Rheinheimera salexigens: one gene and its partner. Each later gene encodes a partner of the first gene's protein in a complex. Links are inferred from orthologs where the notes say so. Each region holds a gene or a part of one and is shown on either strand. Other genes may lie near its edges.

Region 1 (16,917 bases):
CAATAACGACTTGGCCTGGTGAATTATAATTAACCGCAGAAACCACTTCACCTTGTGCTGCTTCAGCACAAGCTTTAGTAATAGCGGCATCATCTAGCCCAATAATAGCTGACATAGCACCGGTACCTGCGGGTACAGCTTGTTGCATATAATTGCCACGGTTTTCAACTAAGGTCACCGCTTGAGCTAACGTTAATACCCCAGCACAGACTAAAGCAGAGTACTCACCTAATGAGTGACCGGCAAAATAAGCAGGTTGTTGACCACCCTGTTGTTGCCATAAACGCCATACGGCTACTGAGGCTGTTAATAATGCTGGCTGAGTACGATGAGTTTGATTTAAATCGGCTTCTGGGCCATTAGCCACTAGTGCCCATAAATCATAACCCAATGCGGCAGACGCTTCAGTAAAGGTTTGTTTAACAATGTCATGCTGCTGATAAAGATCGGCTAACATGCCGACACTTTGTGAGCCTTGACCTGGAAAAACGATTGCAAGTTTAGTTGTCATTATTTGTCCTGCAAATTAATATATTAGTAACGTATTAATGCTGACGCCCAGGCAAAACCACCACCAAAAGCTTCTAGTAATAATGTTTGGCCACGCTGAATACGTCCGTCTCTAATCGCTTCGTCTAACGCGGTTGGCACTGTCGCTGCTGAGGTATTACCGTATTTATCAAGATTTATAACTACTTGATCCATAGACATATTTAGCTTGCGGGCTACAGCAGCAATAATGCGCAAATTAGCTTGATGCGGTACTAACCAATCAATTTCTGATTTATCTAAATTATTGGCTGCCAAGGTTTGCTCAACAATTTCAGACAACTTAGTTACCGCAACTTTAAATACTTCGTTACCCTTCATGGCACCCCATGAACTATGCACAGTTGTTTCCATGCCACGTGTTGGGTTATCCACATAAAGTAATTCAGAATATTTACCATCAGCATAGATATGGGTAGATAAAATACCTGGCTCTTCAGAAGCTTCTAAAATGACCGCACCTGCAGCATCACCAAATAAAATGACCATGCTGCGATCTTCAGGGCTGATTAAGCGCGATAAACAGTCCGCACCCACCACCATTATACGCTTGGCCATACCACTTTTAATATATTGATCGGCCACACTCAGCGCATAACAAAACCCGGCACAGGCCGCGGCAATATCAAAGGCAGGCATAGGTGGCAAACCTAATTCACGCTGTATTTCACAGGCAGAACTAGGTAATGACCTTGCACCACTCGTCGTGGCGCAAATCAGCATATCAATACTATTTTTATCAATATTCGCTGCTTCTAACGCTTTTAAGCCGGCTTGAGCGCCCATAGTGGCGACTGTTTCATCATCACCAATAATACGACGTTCTTTAATACCGGTGCGGTTCATAATCCATTCGTCGGTAGTTTCTACCATCGTTTCTAGATCAGAATTACTGCGAATTTTAGACGGGAAATAACTCCCGGTACCTATAATGCGTGAATACATAAGGACCTACGCTTTATCTATTAATACGTGTTCCAACCGGTGTTTAATTTTGGCTGGTACTTGGCGTTCCACCTCGTGTACCGCCTGACGGATGGCACTGAGAAATGCATCTTTAGTCGCATTTCCATGACTTTTTACAACAATTCCGCGCAATCCTATCAGACTTGCACCATTGTAGTGGTCGGGGTTCACGGCTTGAGATAGATTTTTTATGAAAGGTTTCAACAACCAGCCTAATAATTGAGCCGATAGTTGTTCTTTTATACTGGTTTCAAAGCGACGTAAAATAAGCTTAGCCACTCCTTCACAGGTTTTTAACGCCACATTACCCACAAAGCCATCACAAACAATAACATCGGCTTTGCGAGAAAAAATATCATTACCTTCAATATAGCCCACATAGTTAATTTCATTACATTGGGCTAGCAGCATAGAAGCACGTTTAATTTGATCTGAACCTTTAATTTCTTCTTCGCCCATATTTAATAAGGCGATACGCGGCTGCTTAATACCAATGACCTCTTCAGCCATTACTGAGCCCATTACTGCAAATTGAAATAAAGTATCAGCATCGCAATTAACGGTGGCACCTAAATCCAGCATATAGACTGGATCACCTTCTATCGACGGAATAGTGCTTATTAAGGCAGGACGTTCAATGCCGCCGAGCATTTTTAATACATAATGAGCGATGGCAATAAGTGCACCGGTATTACCCGCGCTAACACAGGCTTGTACGGCACCGGAGTCGACTAAATCAATGGCCGCCCGCATGGAAGAGTCACGTTTATTACGTAACGCATACGCAGGCTTATCCGTCATAGAAACGGTTTGGCTACAATGCTTAAGGCTAAATTGTTCATGACTAGAGATACCGTGCATTTTTAATTGCTCGGTTAGAATAGCTTCATCGCCACATAAAATGAGGTGTAATTCAGGAAATTCGTCTATCGCTGCTAGGGCAGCAGGAATAGTAGATCGGGGGCCATGATCGCCCCCCATCATATCTAAAGCAAGGGTTAGCTTTAGCGGTTGCACTAGGTGCATCCAAACTTACTTAACTTTACGACCTTTGTAATAACCATCGGCAGTAATGTGGTGACGCACGTGCGTTTCACCCGATGTAGAATCAACTGACAATGTAGGGCCAGTTAACGCATCGTGTGAGCGACGCATATCGCGACGAGCGCGAGATTTTTTGCTTTTCTGAACAGCCATGGTATTTCTCCTAAACTCACTTTTTCTTTAATTTTTGCAATATAGCGAATGGATTGGGTTTTTCTGTTTCTGGCCCTATATCACCAAAGCTCATCGCCGCATTATCAACAGCGCAAGCTGCTTCATCATGCATTGGGAACAGAGGTAGAGTCAAAATCAGCTCGTCTTCCACTAACTGCCGTAAATTTATTTCGCCGTGTTCGTCTCTCTCGATCACGTCATAGCACTCTGGGATATTATCCAAAGCTGCTTCGTTACCCAGTTTTACCGGGGTGTATGCAAAATTGCAGTCTAACGAAACATCCATGGCTTGACCACAGCGCTCGCAGCTTACACTCACTTCACAAGAAGCGCTACCCTGTAAAACAGTTAGGCCTTGTTGGTCAGTACTGCATTCAATTCTAACCGCTACTTGATCTTGTGATGTTAACAAGCTTTCATGTAATCGAGTTAATGTTTCTGAAGCATAAAAGCCTTCATACTCTGAGCGTTTTTGCGCTGCTTTAACCGGATCTAACGTAACGGGCATTTTTAGTTTTTGCATAAGGCGCGCATCATATAGAAGCCCCCCTTTACTGTCAAAGGGTTCAGGCAGATTTTTACAGTTTTTCTCGCTGAAACTGACTATTACCGTTATAGTAAGCATCAAAAAACAGCTAGAACCTAATTATCAATGACCCAAACCACTATACCCAAACTATGGTTAGCTTCAACCTCAGAATATCGTAAAGCTATTTTGAGCAAGCTGACTAAAAACTTCAGTTGCCAAAATCCTAATATTGATGAGACTGTGCATCCGCATGAATTAGCCTCGACATTGGTCAGTCGGTTGGCGTTAGCAAAAGCTCAAGCGGTAGCAACAACCTTAACCGATGGTTTAGTCATTGGTTCTGATCAAGTTGCCTTGTTTCAGGGCGCTATTATCGGCAAACCACATAGCTTTGACAAGGCAATTGCGCAACTTAGGCGTTTTAGTGGCCATAAAGTGCAATTTTTAACCGGTCTGGCCTTGATTGATGCATCAGACAATAGCATTCAGCAGCATATCGAGTATTTTGATGTCTGGTTTAGAACCTTAACTGACGACGAAATTGTTCGCTATATTGAGAAAGAACAACCCTTAGATTGCGCAGGCAGCTTTAAAGCAGAAGGCTTAGGCATTGCATTATTTACTAAGTTAAGTGGCGACGATCCAAACAGTTTAATTGGATTACCACTGTTAAAATTAAATCAAATGTTGATAAATACCGGTTATAACGTCTTGCTTGTCGATTAATTTCCCCGCTAAGGCTTAAAATTGAGCCGCGTTAAATGCATCATTGCTATAACGCGGATCTTTGCAAACATCACAATACCGTTAGTAACTCTGGTATCGAGTCTATTATGGCTTTAGGTGCAAATTGACTTAAGACATCACGACCGTGCACACCATGGGTGATACCAATGCGAGGCATAGCAATCGTTTGCGCCATTTTCATATCATGACTAGTATCCCCTACCATAATCGCTTGCTCAGCAGGAATGATTAATTGGCGTAATATTTGCTCCAGCATATCGGGATGAGGCTTAGATTGCGCTTCATCGGCGCAGCGACTGTAATCAAAGTAAGCAGCAAGCCCAGTCTGATCAAACATTCTTTGTAAACCTTTACGGGCTTTACCCGTGGCCACCGCGAGTTTAATATTATTATCTTTAAGTTGCTGCAATACCTGTTCAACACCGGCAAATAAAGGCGTGGGTGTTGTGTCATGCACTAAGTATTGCTCCCGATAATGATGCAGTAACAGATCGCGCTTAGGCTCGGTTAATCCTGCAAACAAAATATCAAAGGCCGGATCTAAGCTTAAACCAATAATTTGTTTAACGGCAAAGTCTGAAGGCACGGTCAATTCTGCTAGACGCGCTGCAGATTGCATTGATGAGACAATACGGCCAACTGAGTCCATTACAGTACCGTCCCAATCAAATACCACTAAAGACACTGCTGAGCTGTTAAAGTCAGTGCTTGGTTTAATAGCGTTGTTCATTTTATTTTCTCGTTAATTTTTCTAATGCTTGTTCTAATGCGCTATCTAGCGGCGCTTCAATTCGTAACGTTTCTTGAGTATTGGGGTGAACAAAGCTTAAAATTTTGGCGTGTAAAAATAACCGATTCAAGCCTATTTTTTGCATTTGGCTGGTAAACTCGTTATCGCCATATTTATCATCACAGGCAATAGGATGGCCTTTACAAGCGGTATGGACCCGTATTTGATGAGTTCGACCCGTTACAGGGAATGCCTCAACTAAAGTGCCCTCTTGGTAACGCTGTAAAATACGAAAGCGGGTTTCTGAAGGCTTACCGTTGACTTCATCTACGCGCACTACTCGCTCGCCAGATTGCAAAGTGTTTTTTCTTAACGCATCAGAAACTTTACGCACTTTATTGTCCCAGTCACCTGCGACTAAGGCCCAATATTTTTTCTCTACAGTTTTATCCCGTAACTGGGCATGTAAGTGCGTTAATACAGAACGTTTTTTTGCTATTAACAAACAACCGGACGTATCGCGATCGAGTCGGTGCACTAATTCTAAATGTTTAGCTAAAGGGCGTAATGCACGGAAGGCCTCAATAACACCAAACTTTAATCCGCTACCACCATGTACTGCCATACCTGTCGGTTTGTTTAAAACGATTAAATCGTTATCTTCAAATAATATATGTTGCTCAAGATTTTTTACTAAGGTTAATTTAACCGAAATAGGTTCGCCCTCAGGCGCAACTGTGAAAGGTGGAATACGCACAGAATCTGCTTGCTGTAATTTATACTCAGGTTTGACCCGCTTTTTGTTAACTCGTACCTCGCCTTTTCGCAAAACACGGTAAATTACACTTTTAGGCACACCTTTTAGCCTAGCGATTAAAAAGTTGTCTATTCGTTGGCCAATAAAATCGTCTTCAATTTCAACAATTTGCACTGGTAATTTGATTTCATCAGTCATGGGATTTGAATACTCTGCTAATATTACATTTCAGTTGCTATCGATGGCCAATTAGTGGGATAATCTGAACGCTAATTTAGCCAAAACTGGCAATTAGGGCGCTCAAAGTAACATAAGAGAACTTGTGCGGCACCGTTAGGGGATGTGATCATACCGAAATCGTTGCGAAAACCAACGTTTTTTATAACCCCTGCGTAAACCAAACGCCATTTGCCTGAGATAATGTTGCGTAATCTATTATCAAAGCGGCAAAACATGAGTTCCAGTTAACCAGAGCTTATAAAAGATTTGCTATAACGCAGCGCTGTAAGGCGATGTGTATCAGATATAGAAAGAAAACAGTAATAACTGTAACTCATTTTTACAGTGACAATTTGATTTCCACAGACATTCCAGTCGTGAGACTGCAAAAATTAGTGTTTGCAAAACATCTGAACACGCGGTGCCCTTTGGGTTGCGTTGTGGCTGCATAGATACGAGTCAGCTACGATGAAAAGAATGTTAATAAACGCTACGCAGGAAGAAGAAATTCGCGTGGCTCTGGTCGATGGCCAGAAACTATATGATTTAGATATTGAAAGCCCAGGTCACGAGCAAAAAAAAGCCAATATTTACAAAGGTAAAATTACCCGCGTAGAGCCTAGCTTAGAAGCCGCTTTTGTTGATTATGGTGCCGATCGCCATGGTTTTTTACCACTAAAAGAAATTTCTCGCGACTACTTCCCTGCTAATTACTCCTTCGACGGTAGACCCAATATCAAAGAAGTGGTTAAAGAAGGTCAAGAAGTTATCATTCAAATTGATAAAGAAGAACGTGGCCAAAAAGGCGCGGCTTTAACTACTTTTATCAGTTTGGCGGGTTCTTATTTAGTTTTAATGCCTAACAATCCTCGTGCTGGTGGTATTTCTCGTCGCATTGAAGGTGATGAGCGCCAAGAATTAAAAGATTCGTTAAACCAGTTAGAAATGCCTGATGGCATGGGCTTAATTGTCCGTACTGCAGGTGTTGGTAAGTCGTTTGAAGAATTAGACTACGATTTAAAAGCCTTATTAAAACATTGGTCTGCTATTACTGAAGAAGCTAAAAAACGCCCTAGCCCATTCTTAATCCACCAAGAAAGTAATGTGGTGTTCCGCGCTATACGTGATTATCTGCGCCGCGATGTTGGTGAGATTTTAATTGATAATCCTGAAGTTTTTGAAGAAGCAAAAATTTATATTCAACAATTCCGCCCTGACTTTGCTCATCGCGTTAAATTGTATCAGGGCGAAGTGCCATTATTTATGCACTTCCAAATTGAAACTCAAATTGAATCAGCCTTCCGCCGTGAAGTGCGCTTACCTTCAGGTGGCTCTGTCGTTATAGACAGTACTGAAGCCTTAACGGCTATTGATATTAACTCATCAAAAGCAACCAAAGGTAGTGATATAGAAGAAACTGCTTTTAATACTAACTTAGAAGCGGCTGATGAAATTTCCCGTCAATTGCGTTTACGCGACTTAGGCGGCTTAATCGTTATCGACTTTATTGATATGACGCCAGTGCGCCATCAACGTGAAGTTGAAAACCGTTTAAAAGATGCGGTAAAACAAGACCGTGCTCGGGTACAAATTGGTCGTATTTCGCGCTTTGGTTTATTAGAAATGTCACGCCAACGTTTACGCCCATCTTTGGGTGATTCGGCGACTCACGTCTGCCCTCGCTGCCATGGTCGTGGCACTATTCGTAGTACAGAATCATCTGCTTTATCCATTTTACGCTTAATTGAAGAAGAATCGATTAAAGATAATACCAGTCAAATTCACGCTCAAGTACCTGTTGCTGTTGCCACTTATTTAATGAATGAAAAGCGCGGAGCAGTACGCCGGATTGAAGAACGTCAGGGTATTCGGGTATTTGTTATCCCAAATCAGCATTTAGAAACGCCTAATCATGAAGTTATCCGTATTCGTATTGATGAAGAAATCGAAGACGTAAGCTACAACATGGTTAAAGCACCTGAGTTAACCTCTGATTTATATCAACCTGCTTCAGATACTATTAAAGAAAAACCGGCTATTTCAGCGATTAACATTGCTAATGGCAACCCACCGCCGGCAGCTAAAGTTGCGACACCGGCTGTAGTAGCGCAACCTGGTTTATGGCAGAAAGTATCAGCTTGGTTTGAAAAGCTATTTAATGGTGATGAGCCAGAGCAAGATACTAAAACTGCAATTAAACCGGTTAGAAACCGCCAGCAAGCTGATAAAACTCGCTCTGGTGGCCGTGAAAATGGCCGTGATGCTGCTAAAGACGGTTCTCGTGATGGCTCGCGTGACAACTCTCGTGACAACAATCGCCGCCGTAACAACAATAACAAGTCGCGTCGTCGTAATGAAAATGACGATAGCGCTACACCGGTAGTACAAAAAGAAGCACCTACTAATCAACGTACTGATCAGCGTGCTGAGCGTCAACCACGTCAACAACAAGAGTCGCGTGCGCCACGTAATACAACAGAAACTAAAGCTGCGATTGAAAAGCCGGTTGCAAAACAAGCTGAAGTTGCAGTAGAAACAGTTGCTACACCTGCAGCACCACAAAAAGTAGCAGAGCGTCGTCAACGTCGTAATGCCCGCAAATCTGTGCGTCTTGCTCAACCAGAAACCACAGCGGTGATCACACCTGTAGCAGCGCAAGCAGACACAGTCGCTAACGTGCCTAATGTTGAAGTAGCTGCTGAAAAAGTTGTTGAGAAAACTAACGCAACTGTAGTAGAGAAAAACTTAGCACCGACAGAAGTGAATGTTGAAGCTAAGCAACAACCCGTAGTGACTGAGCCAGTAGTGACTAAGCCAGTAGTGAATGACAAAGTTGCCCAGCCTGTTGCAGAGCAAGCAGATAGCAATACAACTGATGCTGAAGCCACAGACACCGCAACGGTGAAAACAGATGCTACCGCTAACGCTGACTCAACAGAACCACGTAGTCGTAATCGTCGTTCACCACGGCACTTACGTGCCGCTGGCCAAAAGCGTAAAAAAGAACAAGAGCAAAACGACGCTAGTGCAAATAACGCTGACTCAGCTGCAGATGTTACTGCTGACACTACTGTTTCAGCAGACGTGACGACTGAAGTGACAGCAAAAACTGACGTTAAAACTGTTACAACCAAAGCCGTCACAACAGGTAATGCTGCTGAGTTAACGGATAACAACAACGATAATGCAGCAGAAGAAACGGTGGATGCTAAAAAACCAGCAAAACCACGTACTCGTCGTAAAGCACCTGCAAAGCAAGAAGTTGTGGCCAATACTGAGGCTGCAGTAACTGCACCTGAAGTTAAAGCAAACGCTGAACCAGTAGCTAAAGCTGCGGAAGTCACTGCAGTTGCCACTAAAGCAACCAGTGCTGTTGAAACGAAAGTTGATACCAGTATTGATAACAAAGTGGATAAGAATGTCGTTGAACGTACAGTTGAGCGAGCAGTTGAAGCAAAAGCGCCATCAGTAACCACTGAGAGCCCTGTCGCTACTCAAGCCACTAAACCTGAAGTACCAGTTGCTAGCGATAAAGCCAAAGAAGTCGCCGTGAAAACTGATACTGTTGCACCTGTGGCGGACTCAGTTAAAAGTGCGCCAGCAACGAAAAGTCGCTATGCCCAAATGGTAGTCGCTACAATGACTAAAGCTACAGCCACAGAGCAAGCTGCAGCGCCAGAAACAACGGCTAACACCGCGGTTAAACCAGCTGTAGAACGCCCTGTTGTTGCAAGTTCACAACGCCAAGCTGGCTCAGCCTTTGCTCGCCAAGCGGTGACTGCACCAATGACCAAAGCCTCTACTAAAGACGAGTAATAAACACAGGCTAATACATATTAGCCTTGTTTTAACTTATTAAAATAGTAGAAACAAAAAAGCCAGTTGCATAACAACTGGCTTTTTTATGTCTGAATTTTAGTGTTAATTAGAACCGTAATTAACTAAGCCACTAGCAACTTAGAAATCGTATTTAGCACTAAACTGGACACGGTTCATATCACCATCAGCGCCCGCTTCAATTTCACGATTGGCAAACTTATATTCAATACCTACCATGAGCTTTTTAGTTGCTTGATATAATAAGTTAGCGCTATAGCTGTGAGTAGATTTAGTTACACTGTTGCCAGTATAGTCGGTATCGTTATCAATATTTAATGCTGAATAAACGAAGCTAGAGCGCAGCGTTTCATTCCATAAATGGCGATAAGCAACCGAGTAGCCCATAGAGTCGATGGTTTCTAATTTAGCATCACTACCTAAACCATTTAACACAGCACCATTAACCGTATTAAGAGCAATATAGCGACCTAAACCTTTACCCATATTAAAGGTGACACGTAAATCATCATTATTACTAAAGTTTACTTTAGTACTTACCGACACACCGTAAGACGTTACGCTATCATCATAGGCTGTACCATTATAGCTACCATCTATGCTGATTTGACGTAGTAAACCCGCGATTTTAACCACACCCCAGTCCGTTTTTAAGTTATAGCTGGCGGTTAAGTCAGGCATAGCGTTATCGTCAGTAGTAATGCGTCCACCGCCGCCAAAAGGGGTAACAGTGCTTTCTGGATTTTCTACTGCAACTGAGAAATCACCTTGGGTATAACGAACTTGGGCTTGACGAATAAAGATTGATGCGTCTGGGTTACCAACAAAATCTAAGGTTTCTGGCAGCGAAGCTAAATCCATAAAGTTGGACCAAGTTTGACCCAGGGTCCAGTTTTTATATTTAATAAAAGCATGACGCATTACCGGGCTGTAACCGTTAGTAGTACGCTCATCGTTGCCATTATTACTGGTCATCATATCAAATTCTAAATGACCGGTTATTTTGTCACCGCCTTCAAGTTCAGTCGCGGTAGAAAAGAAAAACCGAGATTGACGCGCATGCATGTCAAAACGAGTAGTACTATCACCTCCAATAGGTGTTAGTGATGGCACATAAAAATCACGACCCACGCCAGCAATTTCACCGTCAGACTGACTAACCATAGCATCAAGTTTAACAAAACCACCAAAATTGACAGTGGTACCGCCAATATCAAAACCTGCAGCTTGTGCATTACCCGCTGCTAGCGTGATACATGCAGCAAGGTAAGATAACTTTGTTAAATGTTTCATTGTTAATTCTCCGTATATTATCATTATTCTATTCATAAACTCTCGCGCAAACTTTGAGTGAGAATGCTATTCTTGGCAATTAGCCTTTAGTCGCATTAAATAGTTTATTAATACTAAAACATGAGTAAATTCAATGGCATTGACGTTGTGCAACTTAGTTGGCTAGACTAAGGTCTAATTTCAATTGCACGGTAGCTTCGTTAGAAATATCCCAAGCAATAATAAAGAAAAATTCACAGGGGAAGTTATGTCACATCCAACTCTTTATCCAGTACCTACTGCTGCAGCCAAACGCTCGCACTTAACAAACGAACAATATGAGCAAATGTATCAGCAATCAATTACTGCACCTGAGCAATTCTGGGCTGAGCATGGCAAGCGTATTGATTGGTTTAAACCCTATACAGAGGTTAAAAATACCAGCTATGAACCAGGTAAAGTTAATATTGAATGGTTTAAAGATGGTATTTTAAATGCCAGTTACAATTGTTTAGATCGTCATTTACCCCAGCGCGCCGATCAAGTTGCTTATTATTGGGAAGGCGACTCGCCTGATGTTTCAAAATCAATTACTTATGGCGAATTGCACCAGCAAGTTTGTCAGTTAGCAAATGCGATGAAACAACTAGGGGTGGCTAAAGGTGATCGGGTAACTATTTATTTACCGATGATTATCGAAGCTACTGTAGCACTGCTCGCTTGTGCTCGGATTGGTGCAGTTCATTCTGTGGTTTTTGCTGGCTTCTCACCAGACGCTTTAGGTAGCAGAGTGTTTGATTGTGACTCCAAATTAATTATTACAGCCGACCAAGCTTTACGTGGCAGTCGCGTCACCAGTTTAAAGCAAAACGTTGATATCGCCATTGACCATTTAGCAGAAAAATCACCCGTACAAAATGTTATTGTGGTGAAACATGTCGGTCAAAATCTTGCCATGCAAGCGGGACGAGATCTGTGGTATCACGAACTTATCGCCCAGCAAAGCACAGACTGCCCTGCCGAACCTATGCAAGCTGAAGATCCGCTATTTATTTTATATACCTCTGGCTCAACCGGCACGCCTAAAGGCGTATTACATACTACCGGTGGTTATATGGTATATGCCGCTATGACTCATCAGTATGTTTTTGATTACCATGATAAAGATGTTTATTGGTGTGCGGCTGACGTTGGCTGGGTTACCGGCCATACTTATATTATTTATGGTCCCTTAGCGAATGGTGCAACCAGCGTTTTATTTGAAGGGGTACCTAATTACCCTAGCGTTAAACGTATGGCACAAATTGTCGATAAATATCATGTCAATATTCTCTATACCGCCCCTACTGCTATTCGCGCGTTAATGGCGCATGGCACAGCGCCTACAGACGGCGCAGACTTAAGCTCGTTGCGCACATTGGGCAGTGTAGGTGAACCCATTAATCCAGAAGCGTGGAATTGGTATCATCATAATTTTGGTAAAGATAACTGCCCTATTGTTGATACTTGGTGGCAAACTGAAACTGGCGGTATCCTTATTTCACCTCTACCAGGTTGTACCGACTTAAAACCCGGCTCAGCGACTCGGCCTTTCTTTGGTATTATTCCAGCAATAGTGGATAACGAAGGTAATGAAGTGCAAGGCGTTGGTGAAGGTAACCTAATTATTAAGAGTAGTTGGCCAGGTCAAATGCGTACCGTATACGGCGATCATGCTCGCTTTGAGCAAACCTACTTTGGCACCTATCCTGGTAGCTACTTTACCGGTGATGGTGTAAAACGCGATGCCGATGGTTACTACTGGATAACCGGCAGAGTTGATGACGTACTGAATATCTCAGGACATCGTTTAGGTACTGCAGAAATTGAAAGTTGTTTAGTTGCGCACGATTCGGTAGCAGAAGCGGCTGTGGTTGGTTTTACCCATGACATCAAGGGTCAGGGCATCTATGTCTATGTTACGCCTCGTGTTGGTGTAGAGCCCTCAGATGAGCTTACTAAAGAGCTTAGGGCATGGGTACGAACAGAAATATCACCTATTGCTACGCCAGACTTAATCCAGTGGGCGCCAACTGGCTTACCCAAAACCCGTTCAGGCAAAATTATGCGACGTATTCTGCGTAAAATTGCGGCTAACGAACATGATCAACTGGGTGATATTTCAACCTTGGCTGATCCATCGGTGGTAGAAGTATTAATCAATAATAGATTGAACCGTAAATAAACAACCTTGATTACGAGCTTGACACTAGGTCAACTCAGACGCAGTATAAAAGGCCGCTAATGCGGTCTTTTTTATTATAGTGTTTATTTAATACTTCTTATTATAATTATAAATATTCATTGCCGGAGGATCTTGATGACTAAGCTCATCGTTGCTGACGACCACCCTTTATTTCGGAATGCGTTAATTAATGCTATCAGCAGTAGCTTTGCTACTACAGCAACGATTGAAACCGATAGTTTTGAAACTACTTGCGCTGCGTTAGAGCAACACCCAGACACCGATATGTTATTGTTTGATTTACACATGCCCGGCAATTGCGGTTTTTTAGGCTTAATTCAGTTACGTAAAAACTTCCCCACTTTACCCATAGTGGTGATTTCAGCTAGTGAAGAAATTGATGTCATTAGGCGAGTCATGGCGTTTGGCGCTTCGGCTTACATTCCAAAATCGGCATCACCTGCCGATATTGCGACTGCCTTAAATCAAGTATTAGCGGGTGAGCTTTGGGTACCGCAACATTTAACCAAGCAAGTTTTTCAGCAAGCGAATCAAGATTCAGAGCGTGATTTAGATCTTGCCGCCCGGGTAGCCCAATTAACCCAGCAACAATATAAAGTATTATATTACTTAACAGAAGGCTGGCTAAATAAACAAATCGCTTATGACTTAGAAATCTCAGAAGCGACTGTTAAAGCTCATATTACCGCTATATTTCGTAAGTTGGGCGTCACTAATCGCACCCAGGTGGTTATTCAAGCGCAGCGGTTAACATTAGAACCCCCTGTAAATAAAGCTATTGCCGAGTTTTCCCCTACCCATCGTTAATATCAGTTTTATCTGCCGTTCGTTTTAACATTTTCAAATGATTTAAACTGGCCCGTAATGCGGCCGGTTTTATCGGTTTAGCTAAAAACAATAGGCCATGTTGCCGTGCTTTTGCCGCTAAGCCAGCTTCGGGTGATGCCGAGACCAAGACACCGTTTACACTACCCCAGATTGATTTTATTTTTTGATACACTGATAAGCCTGTTACATTTTGTGCTAAGTGATAATCTAGTAGTAAGGCATCGGGGGCGGGGTTGTTCTGCGCATAGCTTAATAAGCTTTCTTCGTCACAAAAGCAGGTGACATCCTCTATTTGCCATTGTTTTAAAAGCACGGTTAACGCCGCTAAATTGGCTTCGTCATCATCAATACACACTAAAGATAAACCCGGTAAAGGTCGCTGTTGCGAAAAGCTAGGTAAGGTAATAATAGCGCGTTTTGGCTTATCTACGACGGGTAACTCTATACTAAACATTGAGCCTTTCTGCGGTACTGATCTGACGGTCAGTCTATGACTCAACAATCGCGCCATGCGATAAACAACACCCAAACCTAAACCTACGCCTTGTTGGCCTCGTGCTGTGGCATCAATACGATAAAAGTCCTCAAAAATTCGCTGTAAATCTGGCTCGACAATACCCGGCCCCGTATCCCAAACTTGGATAAGTACCGCATCAGCGCGTTTACGACAGCCCAGCAAAATACGCCCATTTTTAGTATATTTAATCGCATTAGACAGCAAGTTTTGCAAAATACGTCGTAAGTAAGTCGCGTCGGTCATCACTTGTACATCTAAGGTTTTCATGGTTAATTGCAGATTTTTACGCTTAGCCACTAAACTGAATTCATCCGACAACTGAGCTAGTAAATCACTTAACGACACTTGTTGAATATCGGGCGATAACTTACCGTCATCGAGTTGAGCAATTTCCAATAAGGTTGAAATTAATTCTTCAGACGCTTTTAATGAATTCTCTAATTGATTAATTATAGGTTGCTGCTGGTTTATATCCGGCGATCCCATTAATGCTGCGGTAAATAAACGCGCGGCATTTAATGGCTGTAAAATATCATGCGATGCTAAGGCTAAAAAACGGGTTTTAGAGGCATTTGCTGCATCGGCTTCGCCTTTAGCTTGTATTAATTGTTGCTCGGTTTCACGACGCCGTCTTACTTCACTTAATAGTTCATGGTTAATTTCAGAAATGGTTTGCGTACGCTCTTGCACCCTATCCTCTAGATATTGCTTAGCTTCTGCTAGGGCTTGCACCGCAGTAACGTGTTCAGATATATCAGCAAAACTGGTGACAAAACCACCGCCCGGAATCGGATTACCACGCATTTCAATCACTCGACCATCTGGACGCACGCGTTGAAAAACATGGGCGGTGCCTTTACTCATATGTTGAATACGTTTTTCAACATGCTCTTCAGCTTGTCCTGGTCCGCACATACCTCGCTCGGCATTAAAGCGCACGATATCTGCAATGGGCCTGCCCACTCTGATCATCGACTCCGGATAATCAAACATGGCTAAATAGGCTTTATTCCACGCTACTAGCTTTAATTCTTTGTCTACCACGCTAACACCTTGGCTCAGGTTCTCTAAGGTTGAAAACAAAATTTTACGTGAAAACTGTATGGCTTGAGTCGTATCATCAAATAACGTGACCACATCCTCGAAGCCTAATTGTCTGCCATCTAATACCGCATTAACCATGGCTGAGGCTGAAGATGCACCAATAACGCCGGCTAACTCTCGTTCAACATGTTCAATTAAACTGGCCGTAGGCAGTTCATCCAGTACCATGGTAGTTGATTGGCGTTTAGCAAACTCTTGTATACATTCATTGGCACGATTAGTCCCGACAAAGCGCTCAAGCAGAATTTTTAAATCGGTGTTTTGAATGCGAATTCGTCTAGCCGGTGCGCCATGCAAGTTAACGGGCAAATTTGGTTTTACAAAAGCCACCGCTTGCAAGCGATCTTGTAAAGTCATTGGGGTTAAAAATGAGACCACAATATAAAACAATAAGTTAAAGCCTAATGAAAATAATACACCATGACTTAAATTGTTGAGTTCAACCCCAAATATTGAGTGTGGTGTTAACCAAGACCAACCAAACAAACCAGTTTGCAGAATGTTGCTATCCATCGCCCCGGCACTGACTAACTGGGGCAACATTAAAGTAAAGAACCATAATGAGAAGCCCAACGTTAAGCCAGCATAAACCCCCCAAACATTACCACGACGCCAATATAAACCGCCAATCACGGCTGGTGCTAATTGTATTGCAAGTGCAAAGGCAACTAACCCAGTTTCGGCTAACTCATAGTTACGGGCAAAAATTCGATAATATAAATACGACAGCGCCATGACTAAAAAAATCATACTGCGGCGGACAAATAAAATAACTAAGCTGTAATCATGCGGTAAACCTTGCCTTTTACTACTTCTGAGTAAACTGGGCATCACCAAGTCATTGGCGATCATATTCGATAACGCTAAAGTAGCGATAATAATCATTGAAGTGGCGGCAGAAAAGCCGCCGATAAACACTAATACACTTAAGGTATCCCAGCCCGATTGCGCGGGTATTAATAAAACAAAGCTATCGGCTGCAGCCAAAGCATTGGGGAATAATTGGATGCCGGTTAAAGCTATGGGGATCACTAAAACAGTTACTAACACTAAATAACTGGAAAACCAGCGCCTAGCATGCTGCAAGTGATGATGCGAGACGTTTTCAACAAAGGCGACATGAAATTGCCGTGGTAATAAAAACACCGCCGCCATGGCTAAAATGGTTTTGGTTAAAAACTCAATGAAGCTAAAACTGTCATTGGGTACTTGAGTTGCCGCGTGCTCGGCAAAACGCATTAATATCGGATCGCCCGGCTCCAATAAAAACCAATATGCCGCTATAGCAAGGGTTAGTAAGGCAAAGAGTTTAACCACTGATTCAAAAGCAATGGCAACGATAACACCGCGGCTTTGTTCAGTTAAATACAGTTTACGAGTACCAAACAGAATAGCAAAA
Region 2 (6,562 bases), 560 kb from region 1 along the record:
GTGCTGAACGCTTAGTGCGTGATGCTGTGAGTCAAGGTGCACAAATTGTTCTACTTCAAGAATTATTTGAACGTAATTACTTTTGTCAGAAACAAAAGCCTGACTATTTAGATTTTGCTACCTCAGTAGAAGAAAACCCTGCTGTATTACACTTTAGTAAAATTGCTAAAGAGTTAAACGTGGTATTACCAATCAGTATCTATGAGCGTGCTGGTCACTGTTTATATAACACTGTAGTAATTATCGATGCAGATGGCAGTAACTTAGGTATTTATCGTAAAAGTCATATCCCTGATGGCCCAGGCTACAGCGAAAAATATTACTTCACGCCAGGTGATACCGGTTTCAAAGTCTTTGATACCCAATATGCCAAAATTGGTGTCGGTATTTGCTGGGATCAGTGGTTTCCAGAATGCGCCCGTTGCATGGCATTAATGGGTGCTGAGTTATTATTCTACCCAACCGCTATTGGTACTGAGCCGCATGATGCCACTATCGACTCAAGTGGTCATTGGCAACGCACCCAGCAAGGTCATGCCGCGGCAAACGTGACGCCATTAATAGCGTCTAACCGTATTGGTAAAGAAACTGAAGGTGATTCTGAAATAACCTTCTATGGCTGCTCATTTATCGCTGACGAGTCTGGCGCTATGGTACAAGAAGCGGGCCGCACTGAAGAAGCCGTGTTAGTCCATACTTTTGATTTAGATGCTATAGCCGCTACGCGCCGTGCTTGGGGTGTATTTCGCGATCGTCGCATCGACTTTTATGGCACCGTTGCAACTAAAGACGGCGTAACTAAACAACCTAAAACACAAGGGTCGAACTAAGTGGCTTACTGTAATTTATCCAACACCCCTCGCGCTGATGGCTTTAGTATGCCGGCCGAATGGGTGGCGCATAAACAAACTTGGATGATTTGGCCAGAGCGTACAGACAGCTGGCGTTTAGGCTCCAAGCCAGCGCAGCAAGCCTTTGTTGCTGTTATTAAAGCTATCGCTGAGTTTGAGCCTGTTAGTGTTGGCGTATCAGCAAAACAATATGCAAACGCAGTGGCACAGCTCACCGACACGGGCAGTAAATTTGCTATCCGTGTGGTAGAAATGGCTAATAACGATGCCTGGTGTCGCGACACTGGCCCTACTTTTGTGACTAATGCTGCAGGTGATGTCCGTGGTATCGATTGGGCATTTAATGCCTGGGGCGGCTTAAATGGCGGCTTATATTTCCCTTGGGATAAAGATGACCAAGTTGCCAGTAAAGTATTAGGTATTGAACAATTACCCCGCTACCGTACCGATGACTTTATTCTAGAAGGCGGTGCTATTCATGTTGATGGCGAAGGTACGTTGCTAACAACAGAAGAATGCTTATTAAATAGCAACCGTAACCCTGATTTAAGCCGTGAGCAAATTGAACAGCAAATGCGTGAGTATTTAGGTATTGATAAAGTACTGTGGCTCAAGCAAGGCATTTTTAATGACGAAACAGATGATCATATCGATAATATGGCCTGTTTTGTTAAACCTGGCGAAGTAGTATTAGCTTGGACTGATGACGAAACTGATCCGCAATATGCGCGTTCTAAAGCGGCATTAGACTACTTAGAAGCCAGTACCGATGCTAAAGGCCGTAAAATTATTGTGCATAAGCTACCACAACCAGCGCCTATTATTGCTACCGCTGATGAGTATGCCACGGTAGATGATTCTATGATGGCTAAGCCTCGTGAAGCCAATACCCGTTTGGCCGGCTCATACATTAACTTTTACTTGTGTAATGGCGGTTTAATAATGCCAAGTTTTGATGATCCAAACGATAAAGTGGCCGCAGATATATTACAGAAACTGTTCCCAGAGCATAAAGTGGTTATGGTGCCAGGTCGGGAAATTTTACTCGGTGGCGGTAATATACATTGTATTACCCAACAACAACCCGCTAAGTAAGCTTCACGTAATCACTAAATAAAAAACGGTTTGCCTTGGCAAACGTTTTTTATTGTTTAAAGCGCTAGTTTAATCTAACAGCTAAACTATTAGCTAAACTAATAGCTTAGTTAGTTGGTTTATCTTCTGCGTATTCAACCACTGAGTAAAACTCTTGGTTTAATAACGTTTTACGACACACATGAATGCGCATATTAGAACCACGGCGGGTTTCAGAAGCACAACGCATATTTTGGGCATCAGCGCCGTATTTACGTTTATATTCTTGATACATCGGCTCTAATGCAGCCATTTGCTCTTTAGTTAGGTTTTTAGTCACCGCTTCATAGCGCTTTTCCCAGTCACTGGTTTTTTGCTCTAAGGCTAAACGCATCCAGACTAAACCTTGTTCGATATCTAGGGGCACTCCCTCACCAGAGACCAATAACAACCCTAACGAATATTGCGCATACTTTTCACCATAGCGCGCAAATTGCAATAAGTTTGGATATGCTTCTGCAAACTCTCTCCGTTGTACTTGGCCTATAGCGTTGTCAAAGTCAGTTGTATAAAGAAAGCTACGAATGCGCTTTTCTTCGGCTCCCACGGCGTCATTAGCATACAAATTAGGACTAAAGACACCCGTTAATAGAGATGTCGCTAAGGCAACCATTGCAAGTTTTTTCATTTTTCTTTTACCATCATCCGCTGAATTCCTATTCAGTATAGCAAAGTAAATGTTTCATCAAACTTACAAATTGTAAATGTTTATGTCATAGCTATATACGCGCCAAACTAGTATGCAATGTAGATACCTAGGGGTTTAGCTGAATAATTGCTATTATATCCATTATTATTTTTTAGGATTAAATAGTGATGAAAGCCTGTGCTTTACATATTTTAGTGAAAACCCAAGCGGAAGCAGAAAAGTTAAAACAGCAATTAGCTAAAGGTGCAGATTTTGGCAAGCTTGCTAAGCAACACTCCACTTGTCCATCAGGTAAAAAAGGCGGTGATTTGGGCGAGTTTAGTAAAGGCCAAATGGTAAAAGCGTTTGACGATGTGGTATTTAAAAAGCCAGTTTTAGAAGTACATGGCCCGGTAAAAACCCAATTTGGTTTTCATTTAATTAAAACCCTTTATCGCAGTTAAATGTTTAGTGCTGAGTTTTGAGTGCTGAGTGTTTAGTTTGGACTGTGGACTAACTTAAGATAAATTATTGAGGTTCGGTTTTACCCTAAACTAACCATTGCAGCCCTGGACGGGCGTAAATGAGCCCCCAGGGATGGGTTTACGGCGTGTTAGTGTGGGTAAACCGAACCGTATATACACTTGAGTGTTAAGTTTTAAGTGTGGGCTGACTAACATAAATTATTGAGGAACGCTTTTAGCCTAAACTAACTATTGCAGCCCAGAATTAGCGGTAAGCTAATGCAGGGCTTTAAGTAGTAGTATTAGTATTACTGGCCTTTAATTTCGCTACGACCTTTATACGGGGCTTTGCTACCTAACTCTTGTTCAATACGTAGTAATTGGTTGTACTTAGCTACGCGGTCTGACCGGCATAACGAACCGGTCTTGATTTGACCTGCTGCGGTGCCTACGGCTAAATCAGCAATAAAGGCATCTTCAGTTTCACCGCTACGATGCGAAATAACCACGGTAAAACCAGCATCTTTAGCCATTTTAATCGCGGCTAAAGTTTCGGTTAATGTACCTATTTGATTAAATTTAATTAAAATCGAGTTAGCAATACCTTGCTCAATACCCCGAGTTAATATTTTGGTGTTGGTAACAAATAAATCGTCACCTACTAGCTGAACTTTATCACCAATTTTATCGGTTAAATCTTTCCAACCAGCCCAGTCGCTTTCATCTAAGCCATCTTCAATCGATACGATAGGGTATTTTTGAGTTAAACCGGCTAAATAATCATTAAAGCCAAACGAGTCAAAGCTCTTATCTTCGCCACTTAACACATATTTACCATCATGGTAAAACTCGGTAGCCGCGCAGTCTAAGGCTAAGGTAACGTCTTTATCCATAACATAGCCGGCAGCATTAACAGCCGCGACAATGACTGTCAGCGCTTCTTCGTTAGATTTTAAATCAGGGGCAAAGCCACCTTCATCGCCAACAGCAGTATTTAAGCCGCGCTGTTGTAACTCTGCTTTTAAACTATGAAAAATCTCAGCGCCCATACGTAGGGCTTCAGCGAAGGTTTTAGCTCCTACTGGTTGGATCATAAACTCTTGAATATCAACGTTGTTATCTGCATGCTCGCCACCGTTGATAATATTCATCATCGGAACTGGCATAGTGTATTGGCCTGCAGTGCCATTTAAATCGGCAATGTGTTGGTATAACGGAATATTTTTATCGGCGGCAGCAGCGCGAGCTACAGCCAGTGATACTGCTAATATAGCGTTGGCACCTAAGTTACTTTTAGTTTCAGTGCCGTCTAAATCAATCATTATCTGGTCAATATCTGCTTGGTTATAAGCATTTTTGCCTTGTAACGCTTGTAAGATAGGACCAGAAATATTGGCGACTGCTTTAGTCACACCTTTACCTAAGTAACGGCTTTTATCACCATCGCGTAATTCAAGCGCTTCCCGTGAACCGGTTGAGGCACCTGATGGCGCACAACCGCGGCCCATTGCACCGCTAGCTAAATATACATCAGCTTCTACAGTAGGATTGCCACGTGAATCCATAATTTCACGAGCGATAATGTTTACGATATCAGACATGGTTACATTCCTGTTAGAACTAAAAAAGCCGTGCTACTTAACACGGCTTATAAATATTATACTCGCTGCTGCTTTTGATATTTAAAGGCGGCGGCAATAAAACCTTGAAATAAAGGATGGCCATCCCGCGGTGTCGAATTAAACTCCGGGTGGAACTGACCGGCAACAAACCAAGGGTGAGTTGGAATTTCTATCATTTCGACTAATTGATTATCAGCCGATAAACCCGACACCACTAAACCAGCGGCTTCAAGCTGTGGCCGTAAGTTGTTGTTCACTTCATAGCGGTGACGGTGGCGTTCTAAAATGACATCTTTACCATAAATTTCACGAGCCTTAGTGTTAGCCACTAAGTTACAGTTTTGACTGCCTAAGCGCATAGTGCCGCCTAGGTCTGAGTTGTCTGTGCGTATTTCAACTGAACCGTCTGCATCACGCCATTCGGTAATTAAACCAACAACAGGATACGCTGTTTCAGGGTTAAATTCAGTGGAGTGAGCGTCTTGCATGCCAGCGACATTGCGCGCAAATTCAATCAGCGCCACTTGCATACCTAAACAGATACCAAAGTAAGGGATATTGTTTTCCCGGGCATATTGCGCAGCTAAAATTTTACCTTCCACGCCGCGAAGACCAAAACCACCAGGCACTAAAATACCGTCTAATCCAGTCAGCATGGCAACGCCTTTGCTTTCTAAATCTTGTGAGTCGATATATTTAATATTAACGCTAACCCGATTTTTTAAACCGGCATGGCCTAAGGCTTCATTAACAGATTTGTAGGCATCTGGTAACTCTACATATTTACCGACTAAACCAATATTCACTTCACCCGTAGGGTTAGACTCTTGGTACAGAACTTGTTCCCACTCGACTAAGTCAGCTTCAGGCGCTTCGATATGGAAACGACGACAAACTAAGTCATCTAAGCCTTGAGATTTTAATATTGCTGGAATTTGATAAATACTAGCTACGTCTTTTAAACCAATAACTGCTTTTTCTTCCACATTGGTGAATAACGCAATTTTAGCCCGTTCATTAATTGGAATTGGTCTATCTGAACGGCAAACTAATATATCTGGTTGAATACCAATAGAGCGCAGTTCTTTTACTGAATGCTGAGTTGGCTTAGTTTTAATCTCACCCGCAGTGCCTAAATATGGCACTAAGGTTAAGTGCATATATAAAGTGCGTTCACGGCCGACTTCGGTGCCAAGCTGACGGATAGCTTCTAAAAATGGTAGTGATTCAATATCACCCACAGTGCCGCCAATTTCAACAATTGCAATATCATAGCCTTCAGCGCCAGCTACAACCCGGGCTTTTATTTCATTGGTAATATGGGGAATAACCTGAATGGTCGCGCCTAGGTAGTCACCACGACGCTCTTTACGCAACACGTCAGCGTAAATCCGACCTTGAGTAAAGTTATTTAACCTAGACATTTTAGTGCGAATAAAACGCTCGTAATGACCTAAGTCTAAATCGGTTTCAGCACCGTCTTCGGTAACAAATACTTCACCGTGTTGAATAGGACTCATGGTCCCAGGGTCAACGTTTATATAGGGATCAAGCTTAAGGATAGTGACCTTTAGACCGCGCGCCTCTAAAATTGCCGCCAACGATGCAGCTGCAATGCCTTTACCGAGCGATGAAACTACGCCACCCGTCACAAAGATATATCTTGTAGTCATAAGACCCCTGAGACAATGTTGAACAATAAATAAACACCAGTTCTAAAAAATACTAAGCTCCCAGTGCGTAAACACAGGGAAGAAAAAGATAGTTCAAGAATTGGTATCAGGACGGGAGAAAATTATAGCAAAGCCAAGCTAAGCACTCAACGTAAAGCTGAGGCTTTCTGGATTAATTCTTTGTTTGGCG

What was found.
Region 2: the proteins of rne (region 1) and eno are in contact, whole or in part, in a solved structure (PDB 2FYM), measured with the Escherichia coli proteins. The link is inferred for Rheinheimera salexigens from one-to-one orthologs.

Annotation. Positions count from the first base shown.
Region 1 is NZ_MKEK01000001.1:1,797,550-1,814,466, reverse strand. The notes cover bases 5,856-9,731. They hold rne (ribonuclease E), read left to right. Parts: upstream 5,856-6,183; coding sequence 6,184-9,531; downstream 9,532-9,731. Other genes in these bases: BI198_RS08270 (DcaP family trimeric outer membrane transporter), read right to left, coding at 9,673-9,731. In the rest of the region: fabD (ACP S-malonyltransferase), read right to left, coding at 1-511; BI198_RS08310 (beta-ketoacyl-ACP synthase III), read right to left, coding at 535-1,494; phosphate acyltransferase PlsX, read right to left, coding at 1,501-2,541; rpmF (50S ribosomal protein L32), read right to left, coding at 2,548-2,712; 23S rRNA accumulation protein YceD, read right to left, coding at 2,729-3,256; BI198_RS08290 (Maf family protein), read left to right, coding at 3,386-3,988; BI198_RS08285 (HAD family hydrolase), read right to left, coding at 4,059-4,739; 23S rRNA pseudouridine(955/2504/2580) synthase RluC, read right to left, coding at 4,741-5,694; more of BI198_RS08270, read right to left, coding at 9,732-10,845; acs (acetate--CoA ligase), read left to right, coding at 11,093-13,048; BI198_RS08260 (LuxR C-terminal-related transcriptional regulator), read left to right, coding at 13,184-13,876; BI198_RS08255 (PAS domain-containing hybrid sensor histidine kinase/response regulator), read right to left, coding at 13,863-16,917. UniProt on the Escherichia coli protein: Endoribonuclease that plays a central role in RNA processing and decay. Required for the maturation of 5S and 16S rRNAs and the majority of tRNAs. Also involved in the degradation of most mRNAs.
Region 2 is NZ_MKEK01000001.1:1,244,218-1,250,779, reverse strand. Bases 2,533-5,381 are described here. They hold eno (phosphopyruvate hydratase), read right to left. Parts: upstream 4,679-5,381; coding sequence 3,386-4,678; downstream 2,533-3,385. Other genes in these bases: BI198_RS05735 (CTP synthase), read right to left, coding at 4,735-5,381; ppiC (peptidylprolyl isomerase PpiC), read left to right, coding at 2,802-3,077; BI198_RS05750 (SEL1-like repeat protein), read right to left, coding at 2,533-2,613. Outside these bases: aguB (N-carbamoylputrescine amidase), read left to right, coding at 1-830; aguA (agmatine deiminase), read left to right, coding at 831-1,946; more of BI198_RS05750, read right to left, coding at 2,053-2,532; more of BI198_RS05735, read right to left, coding at 5,382-6,372; mazG (nucleoside triphosphate pyrophosphohydrolase), read right to left, coding at 6,545-6,562. UniProt on the Escherichia coli protein: Catalyzes the reversible conversion of 2-phosphoglycerate (2-PG) into phosphoenolpyruvate (PEP). It is essential for the degradation of carbohydrates via glycolysis.